Regions from separate parts of the Marinobacter sp. V032 genome, predicted to be linked through region 3. Evidence: predicted binding sites of a transcription regulator. Region 3 holds the regulator's gene; each other region holds the start of a gene.

Region 1 (2,271 bases), 1.8 Mb from region 3:
CGCAGGTCGGGGTAATCCGTGGGCAATGGCGCATCTTCGCAGCGTTCCAGCGGGGCCAGCTTTTCATTGCCACACAGGTGCGCGACGACCTTCAGCAAGTGCCCTGTGGCCAGCACATCATCGCCGGCCGCCAGCGAGGCCTCTTCAGCATTGTCTTCGGGAATCAGCAGTTGTCGCCCTGCCCGCCGCGCGGCCATTACTGCGGGCAACACACCCCTGACCGGACGCAGCGCACCATCAAGTGCCAGTTCGCCGACACACTCAAGTGTCGCCAACGGTTCGGCAGGAATTTGGCCGGAAGCCGCAAGAATGCCCAGTGCGATCGGCAGATCAAAACGCCCTCCTTCCTTGGGCAGGTCTGCCGGTGCCAGATTAATAGTGATCCGACGGGTTGGAAATTCGAAGCCGGCATTCATCAGTGCGCTGCGGACACGGTCTTTGCTTTCGCGAACAGCGGTTTCAGGCAAGCCGACAATTGAGAGGGAGGGCAATCCGTTCGAGAGGTGTATTTCCACCGTCACCGGCGGAGCGGAAACGCCAAGGCGCGCCCGGGTATGGACAATAGCTAGCATACAGACCTTCCATGGTTTCATTTCAGGATCGCCAGCCCATCGTCAACTGCGTTGGCCGGCAAGCCGGGCACCGCGTCCTGCAGCACCCACTATAGATTCATTTACATCCCGGCAGGGCTTACCCCGCCCCTGCCATTACTTGATGCGAGCTTCCAGCTCAGCGACCTGCTTCTCCAACGCTTCAACTTTTTCACGGGTGCGCATCAACACAGCCTGTTGTGCATCGAATTCGTCGCGGGTTACCAGATCCAGTCTGGCCAGCACTGACATGACGGTCGCACGCGCTTGCTGCTCAAAATCATCTTTCGCTGCGCGCGCCATATCCGGCACAAATTGGCTAAACTGTCCCTGCAATTGTGACAAAAAGTCCTGGGGTGTTTTCAAAATGCACCTCTGTGGTTCCCAAGGTAGGTTTGGAAAAGTGTAACATAGCCGGTGTGATTGCCAGTTGGCCAATTGTGGCACACCGCAATGCACCAAATATGTGCGTCACTTTTCCGGTCGCTCTACAATGGCGCATCTGCGTGACCCATATCAGGGCCAAATGATCATATATTACTGTTTTTATAGGTTATTTTAGCGTTGGCACACACGATGCTTTAAACCACGTACGCAATCCGCACGAATGTGTGCGAGGTGGCAGCATCCCGAACTCAAACCCTGATTCATACCGAAAAAAGTTTGAGACGGCATTACCAAGGAGACAGCAATGAAACTTGTGACAGCTATCATCAAGCCGTTCAAGCTCGACGATGTCCGCGAGGCATTATCCGAGATAGGCGTTCAAGGCGTGACCGTCACTGAAGTCAAAGGCTTCGGACGGCAGAAAGGGCATACCGAGCTGTATCGGGGTGCCGAATATGTGGTGGATTTCCTGCCCAAGGTCAAGGTTGAGGTCGCCATTGGTGACAGCCTGCTCGACCAGGTGATTGAGTCTGTCACCAAGGCCGCCAACACCGGCAAGATCGGTGACGGCAAGATCTTCGTGACCGAGCTGGAGCAGGCCATTCGAATCAGAACCGGCGAGACCGGCGAAGAAGCCGTATAAGGCTCGTCTGATTCTTTAACGCCAACGCTTTAACCTATTAATCCTTGAAGAGCCTCGTGCGGAGGGCTTCCGATGGAAAGTAATATCTTTCAGTTGCAGTATGCTTTAGACACTTTTTACTTCCTCATTTGTGGTGCACTGGTCATGTGGATGGCAGCGGGCTTTGCCATGCTGGAATCCGGACTGGTACGCGCTAAAAACACCACCGAAATCCTGACCAAGAACGTTGCTCTGTTTGCGATTGCCTGCACCATGTATCTGGTGTGCGGCTACGCCATCATGTATGACGGAAACCTTTTCCTGAGTGGCATGGGCAATGTTGACGTTGCAGGCGTTCTGGGCGACTTCGCCGGCCGTGAAGACGGCTTTGAAGGCGGTTCAATCTACTCTGGCGCTTCCGACTTCTTCTTCCAGGTTGTGTTCGTTGCAACTGCTATGTCGATCGTATCGGGTGCAGTAGCTGAGCGCATGAAGCTCTGGACTTTCCTGATCTTCGCGGTCTTCATGACAGGCTTTATCTACCCGATGGAAGGTTCCTGGACCTGGGGCGGTGCATCAGTATTTGGCATGTACACGCTGGGCGACCTTGGCTTTAGTGACTTCGCCGGTTCAGGCATCGTGCACATGGCCGGCGCAGCTGCGGCCCTTGCA
Region 2 (2,271 bases), on a different contig from region 3:
CGGGGTACACCGGTTCCGCCGCGGGCCGGGAATACGCTGTCGTCTTCTTCGGTCTGGGCCTGCTTCTTCCAGATCAGGTATGCCGTACCAGCGGAAAGAAAACCCAGGCCGAGAAACGCAATGTGCGGCATACCCGGAATGACACCCAGAATAATAAGGATGGCAGCGGCAATAGCCAAAGCCCGAGGTGCTGTGAACATCTGGGACAGGATCTGCTGACCCATGTCCTGACTGGAGGTGACGCGCGTCACCATGATGGCAGCTGCAGTCGACAGCAACAGCGACGGAATCTGGGCGACCAGACCGTCACCAATGGTCAGAAGTGCATAATTGCGCATGGCGTCAGCGAACGACAGATCGTGTTGCATCATGCCAATGGCGACACCACCTACAAGGTTGATCGCCAGAATCAGCAGGCCTGCAACTGCGTCACCTTTTACGAACTTGCTGGCACCGTCCATTGAACCGTAGAAGTCAGCTTCCTGCGCGATCTCGGACCGGCGGGCCTTTGCGTCGTCCTGATTAATCAGGCCGGCGTTCAGGTCAGCGTCGATAGCCATCTGCTTGCCGGGCATGGCATCCAGGGTAAATCGGGCGCTCACTTCCGACACCCGGCCAGCGCCTTTGGTGACAACCATGAAGTTGATGATCATCAGGATCGCAAACACCACGATACCGACCGCATAGTTGCCGCCGATGAGCACTTCACCAAAGGACTCGATCACCTTACCGGCAGAAGCGCCGCCTTCATGGCCGTGCAGCAGAACAATTCGCGTAGAGGCAACGTTCAACGCCAGACGCAGCAACGTGGCTACCAGCAGAACCGTCGGAAAGGCCGCAAATTCCATTGGGCGCAGTGCATACACACCAACCAGCAGAATGACGATAGACAGGGTGATATTGAAGGTAAACAGCACGTCCAGCAGGAAGACCGGCATCGGCAGAATCATCATGCCGAGCAGCGCCATCAGCAGTATCGGAATACCGAGACTGCCGTTCGCCATAGATTTGACGTTATTCAGGACGAGCGCTCTGTCCATTCCCTGTTTATCTCCGGTTACAACGATTGCCAGCGTTTGGTCTGTCGTTTTTTTGACGACATACCTGCATACCGACAGGTGATTGCACGATCCATACCAACGCGAGCGAACCTTCGGAAAACCGGCCGCTGACGAAACCATCACAAGTGCGGTATCCTTGACGCCAATTCGAGTCATAACGCCATCTGATTGCCATCAGCAGGTGTCATGACCAGACATCCCCACGTACTCCTGAACATAAGGTGAGCCATGCCCGTCCATGAGGTTCAACACCCCCTGATCCGCCATAAACTTGGCCTGATGCGCCGCGCCGACATCAGCACCAAAAACTTTCGCGAGTTGGCTCAGGAGGTCGGCGCCCTGCTGACCTATGAGGCCACCAAAGACTTTGAGCTTGAAAAAGAAACGATTGAAGGCTGGGCCGGACCGGTAGAAGTCGAACGCCTGCGCGGTAAAAAGGTCACCATCGTACCGATCCTGCGGGCGGGCATGGGCATGCTGGATGGCGTACTGTCACTGATTCCCGGAGCACGCGTCAGTGTGGTCGGCCAGGTGCGTAACGAAGAAACCCTTGAAGCCAGCACCTATCTGGAAAAGCTGGTGGGCGAACTGGATCAGCGGATGGCGGTCATTATCGACCCCATGCTGGCAACGGGCGGTTCACTGATTTCAACAATCGACCTACTCAAAAAGGCCGGCAGCACTGAAATCCGGGCGCTGATCCTTGTCGCCGCACCGGAAGGTGTAGCCAAAGTGCTGGAAGCCCATCCTGATGTGTCCATCTATACCGCTTCGGTCGATCAGCGGCTTAATGAAAAGGGATACATTCTTCCGGGTCTCGGCGATGCCGGTGACAAGATCTTCGGCACCAAACAAAAGGACAGCTAAGCATGCAGCAAACTTCCAACGAACCCGTATGGCGAGAGGCACTTGCCGGATCCCAGATGTTGCTGGTTGCGTTTGGCGCATTGGTGCTGATGCCCCTTATCACCGGTATGGACCCCAACGTGGCTTTGTTCACCGCCGGTGTCGGCACCCTGCTCTTCCAACTGATTACCGGCGGTCAGATTCCGATTTTCCTCGCCTCGTCGTTCGCCTTTATCGCGCCGATCATTGCCTCCAAGGCCCGGTTTGGCATTGAGGAAACCATGGGCGGGCTGGTCGCCGCCGGTGTGCTCTATATGATCCTGAGCGGTCTGGTGCGTCTTAAAGGCACCGGGTTTCTGAACCG
Region 3 (2,271 bases):
AGCAAGTTAAAGAGGTCTACCTTGGCGATGAGTTCAGGCTCTGAGCCACAGGGTTCACAGCAGATGAATAGCATGTCAGGCTGTCGCATAATGCTGCAGGGCGGGTAAACTCAACAGGGGATGCAAAACGTCGCACGCGACGGTCAGGCGGAACCTGAATTTTCGAAAAAGCGGAACCGTTTCAGCTCAGGCATTGTCATTGGCATATCCATAGCAGTAAACTTCGGCAAAGAATTTGCTTGTTCTGCCAAGTCGCCACTTTGCAACACTTTTTTCCTGGCCCCGCATGATGTCGGGTGCGACCTGGCCCGAACACACCAAGTAGCCAAGGGTGACGGGAATAAATCGATGGTAATGAAAGCTTCGCTTCAGCTGAAGCTCGGTCAACAACTCACGATGACCCCGCAACTGCAACAAGCCATACGCTTGCTGCAGCTTTCGACGTTAGATCTCCAGCAGGAAATCCAGCAAGCACTGGAATCCAATCCTATGCTGGAAACCTCGGAAGACGATGACAACTCCCCTGAACACAACCAGGACGACGAGCGCGGTGAAAATAACACCGACTCCGATCACAGCGCCGATGACAGCACGCCCGATCAACCTGAGCCCACGATGCCGGAAGATCCTGAATGGGAAGCACCCTCGGACGAACCGGACTGGCTGAAGGAAACACAGGCTGATATCCCCGAAGATCTGCCCGTCGACACGGCATGGGACGATATTTACCAGTCTGCTCCGGCCCCCGCATCGCGTGGCGATGACGATGACGACTCCGATTTCGAATCCCGCAACTCCCCTGCGGAGACACTGCAGGATCACCTGCTCTGGCAATTGAATCTGACCCCCATGAGCGAGCGGGACCAGGCTATTGCCCATGCCCTGATGGATTCGGTTGATTCCCGCGGCTACCTGACTACCTCTCTGGATGACATCCACTCCGGCCTGTCCGACGACGCTGACGAAGACCCACTCGAGCTTGATGAGGTCGAGGCTGTGCTGCGCCGCCTCCAGCACTTTGATCCCCCGGGCGTGTTTGCTCGCGATTTGCAGGAATGCCTGCTGATCCAGCTTGGTCAACTCCCTCCGGATACCCCGTGGCTTCCACAGGCACGCCTTGTAATCAGTCACTACATCAACCTGCTCGGCAATCGGGATTATGCCCAACTGCTGCGCAGGAGCCGGTTGACGGAGGAGCAGCTCAAAGCGGTGCTGGCGCTGATCCAGACCCTTACACCACGTCCGGGCGATGCATTGGACAGCGTAGAGCCTGACTATGTGGTGCCGGATGTCGTGGTCACCAAGGTCAAGGATCGCTGGCGAGTTGAGCTGAATCCTGAAATTGCACCACGCATTCGTGTCAATGCGGGCTATGCTGCATTAATAAAGCGAGCAGATTCCAGCGCCGACAACACCTATATGCGGGATCAATTGCAGGAGGCGAAGTGGTTCATAAAGAGTCTTCAAAGTCGCAACGAGACGCTATTGAAGGTGGCAACGCGCATTGTTGAACATCAGCAGGGCTTTCTGGATATCGGCGAGGAGGCCATGAAGCCTCTGATTCTGTCGGATATTGCCCAGGCAGTGGGCATGCATGAGTCCACAATATCCCGTGTAACGACACAGAAATACATGCACACTCCGCGGGGAATATTTGAGCTGAAGTACTTTTTCTCCAGCCATGTCAGTACCAATGAAGGTGGAGAGTGTTCGTCTACTGCAATCCGTGCCATGATCAAGAAACTGGTAGCGGCAGAGACACCAAAAAAGCCGCTCAGCGACAGTAAAATTGCCACATTGCTCGGCGAGCAAGGCATACAGGTCGCGCGCCGCACAGTCGCCAAGTATCGGGAAGCGATGCATATACCGCCGTCCAACGAGCGGAAGCGGCTGGTCTGAAATTGACGCCTGCCCCGGGTGAGACTGGGCAGCAAAGGATTCAAAGCGTTCGTCACACGACGAGCACCGTTTGCCAGGCGGACAACCCGCTCTGGCACTCTCGACAACAGGAGAAGCCTATGCAACTCAACATCTCAGGTCACCATGTCGAACTCTCACCCGCTCTGAAAGATTATGTCGATGGCAAGTTCGAAAAACTCGAACGTCATTGCGATGACATCACAAATTGCCAGGTCACTTTATCCGTTGAGAAGCTTCGCCAGACCGCAGAGGCCACTCTTCACGTCGTCGGTGGCGAGATTCACGCAAAAGCCGAAGACGAAGACATGTACGCAGCGATCGATTCGCTGGTAGACAAACTTGATCGACAGC

Evidence for each region. Region 3 encodes sigma-54, which starts transcription at its own class of promoters, with help from an activator protein. Its sites were predicted from a motif close to ANTGGCATNNANNTTGCTNT; they were not measured.
Region 1: glnK (P-II family nitrogen regulator) is a predicted target of sigma-54. The motif match lies at 1,154-1,173, and genes of this name have one in related genera.
Region 2: flhA (flagellar biosynthesis protein FlhA) is a predicted target of sigma-54. The motif match lies at 1,122-1,141, and genes of this name have one in related genera.

Annotation. Positions count from the first base shown of each region.
Region 1 is NZ_JBQXYE010000001.1:81,541-83,811, forward strand. Features, by position in the region: gene ACUN9X_RS00385 (YifB family Mg chelatase-like AAA ATPase) at 1-572, opposite strand, end outside; gene ACUN9X_RS00390 (accessory factor UbiK family protein) at 708-956, opposite strand; gene glnK (P-II family nitrogen regulator) at 1,282-1,620, shown strand; gene ACUN9X_RS00400 (ammonium transporter) at 1,693-2,271, shown strand, end outside.
Region 2 is NZ_JBQXYE010000004.1:62,396-64,666, forward strand. Features, by position in the region: gene flhA (flagellar biosynthesis protein FlhA) at 1-1,040, opposite strand, end outside; gene upp (uracil phosphoribosyltransferase) at 1,290-1,928, shown strand; gene ACUN9X_RS16150 (uracil-xanthine permease family protein) at 1,931-2,271, shown strand, end outside.
Region 3 is NZ_JBQXYE010000001.1:1,883,365-1,885,635, reverse strand. Features, by position in the region: gene lptB (LPS export ABC transporter ATP-binding protein) at 1-44, shown strand, start outside; gene ACUN9X_RS08655 (RNA polymerase factor sigma-54) at 349-1,899, shown strand; gene hpf (ribosome hibernation promoting factor) at 2,019-2,271, shown strand, end outside.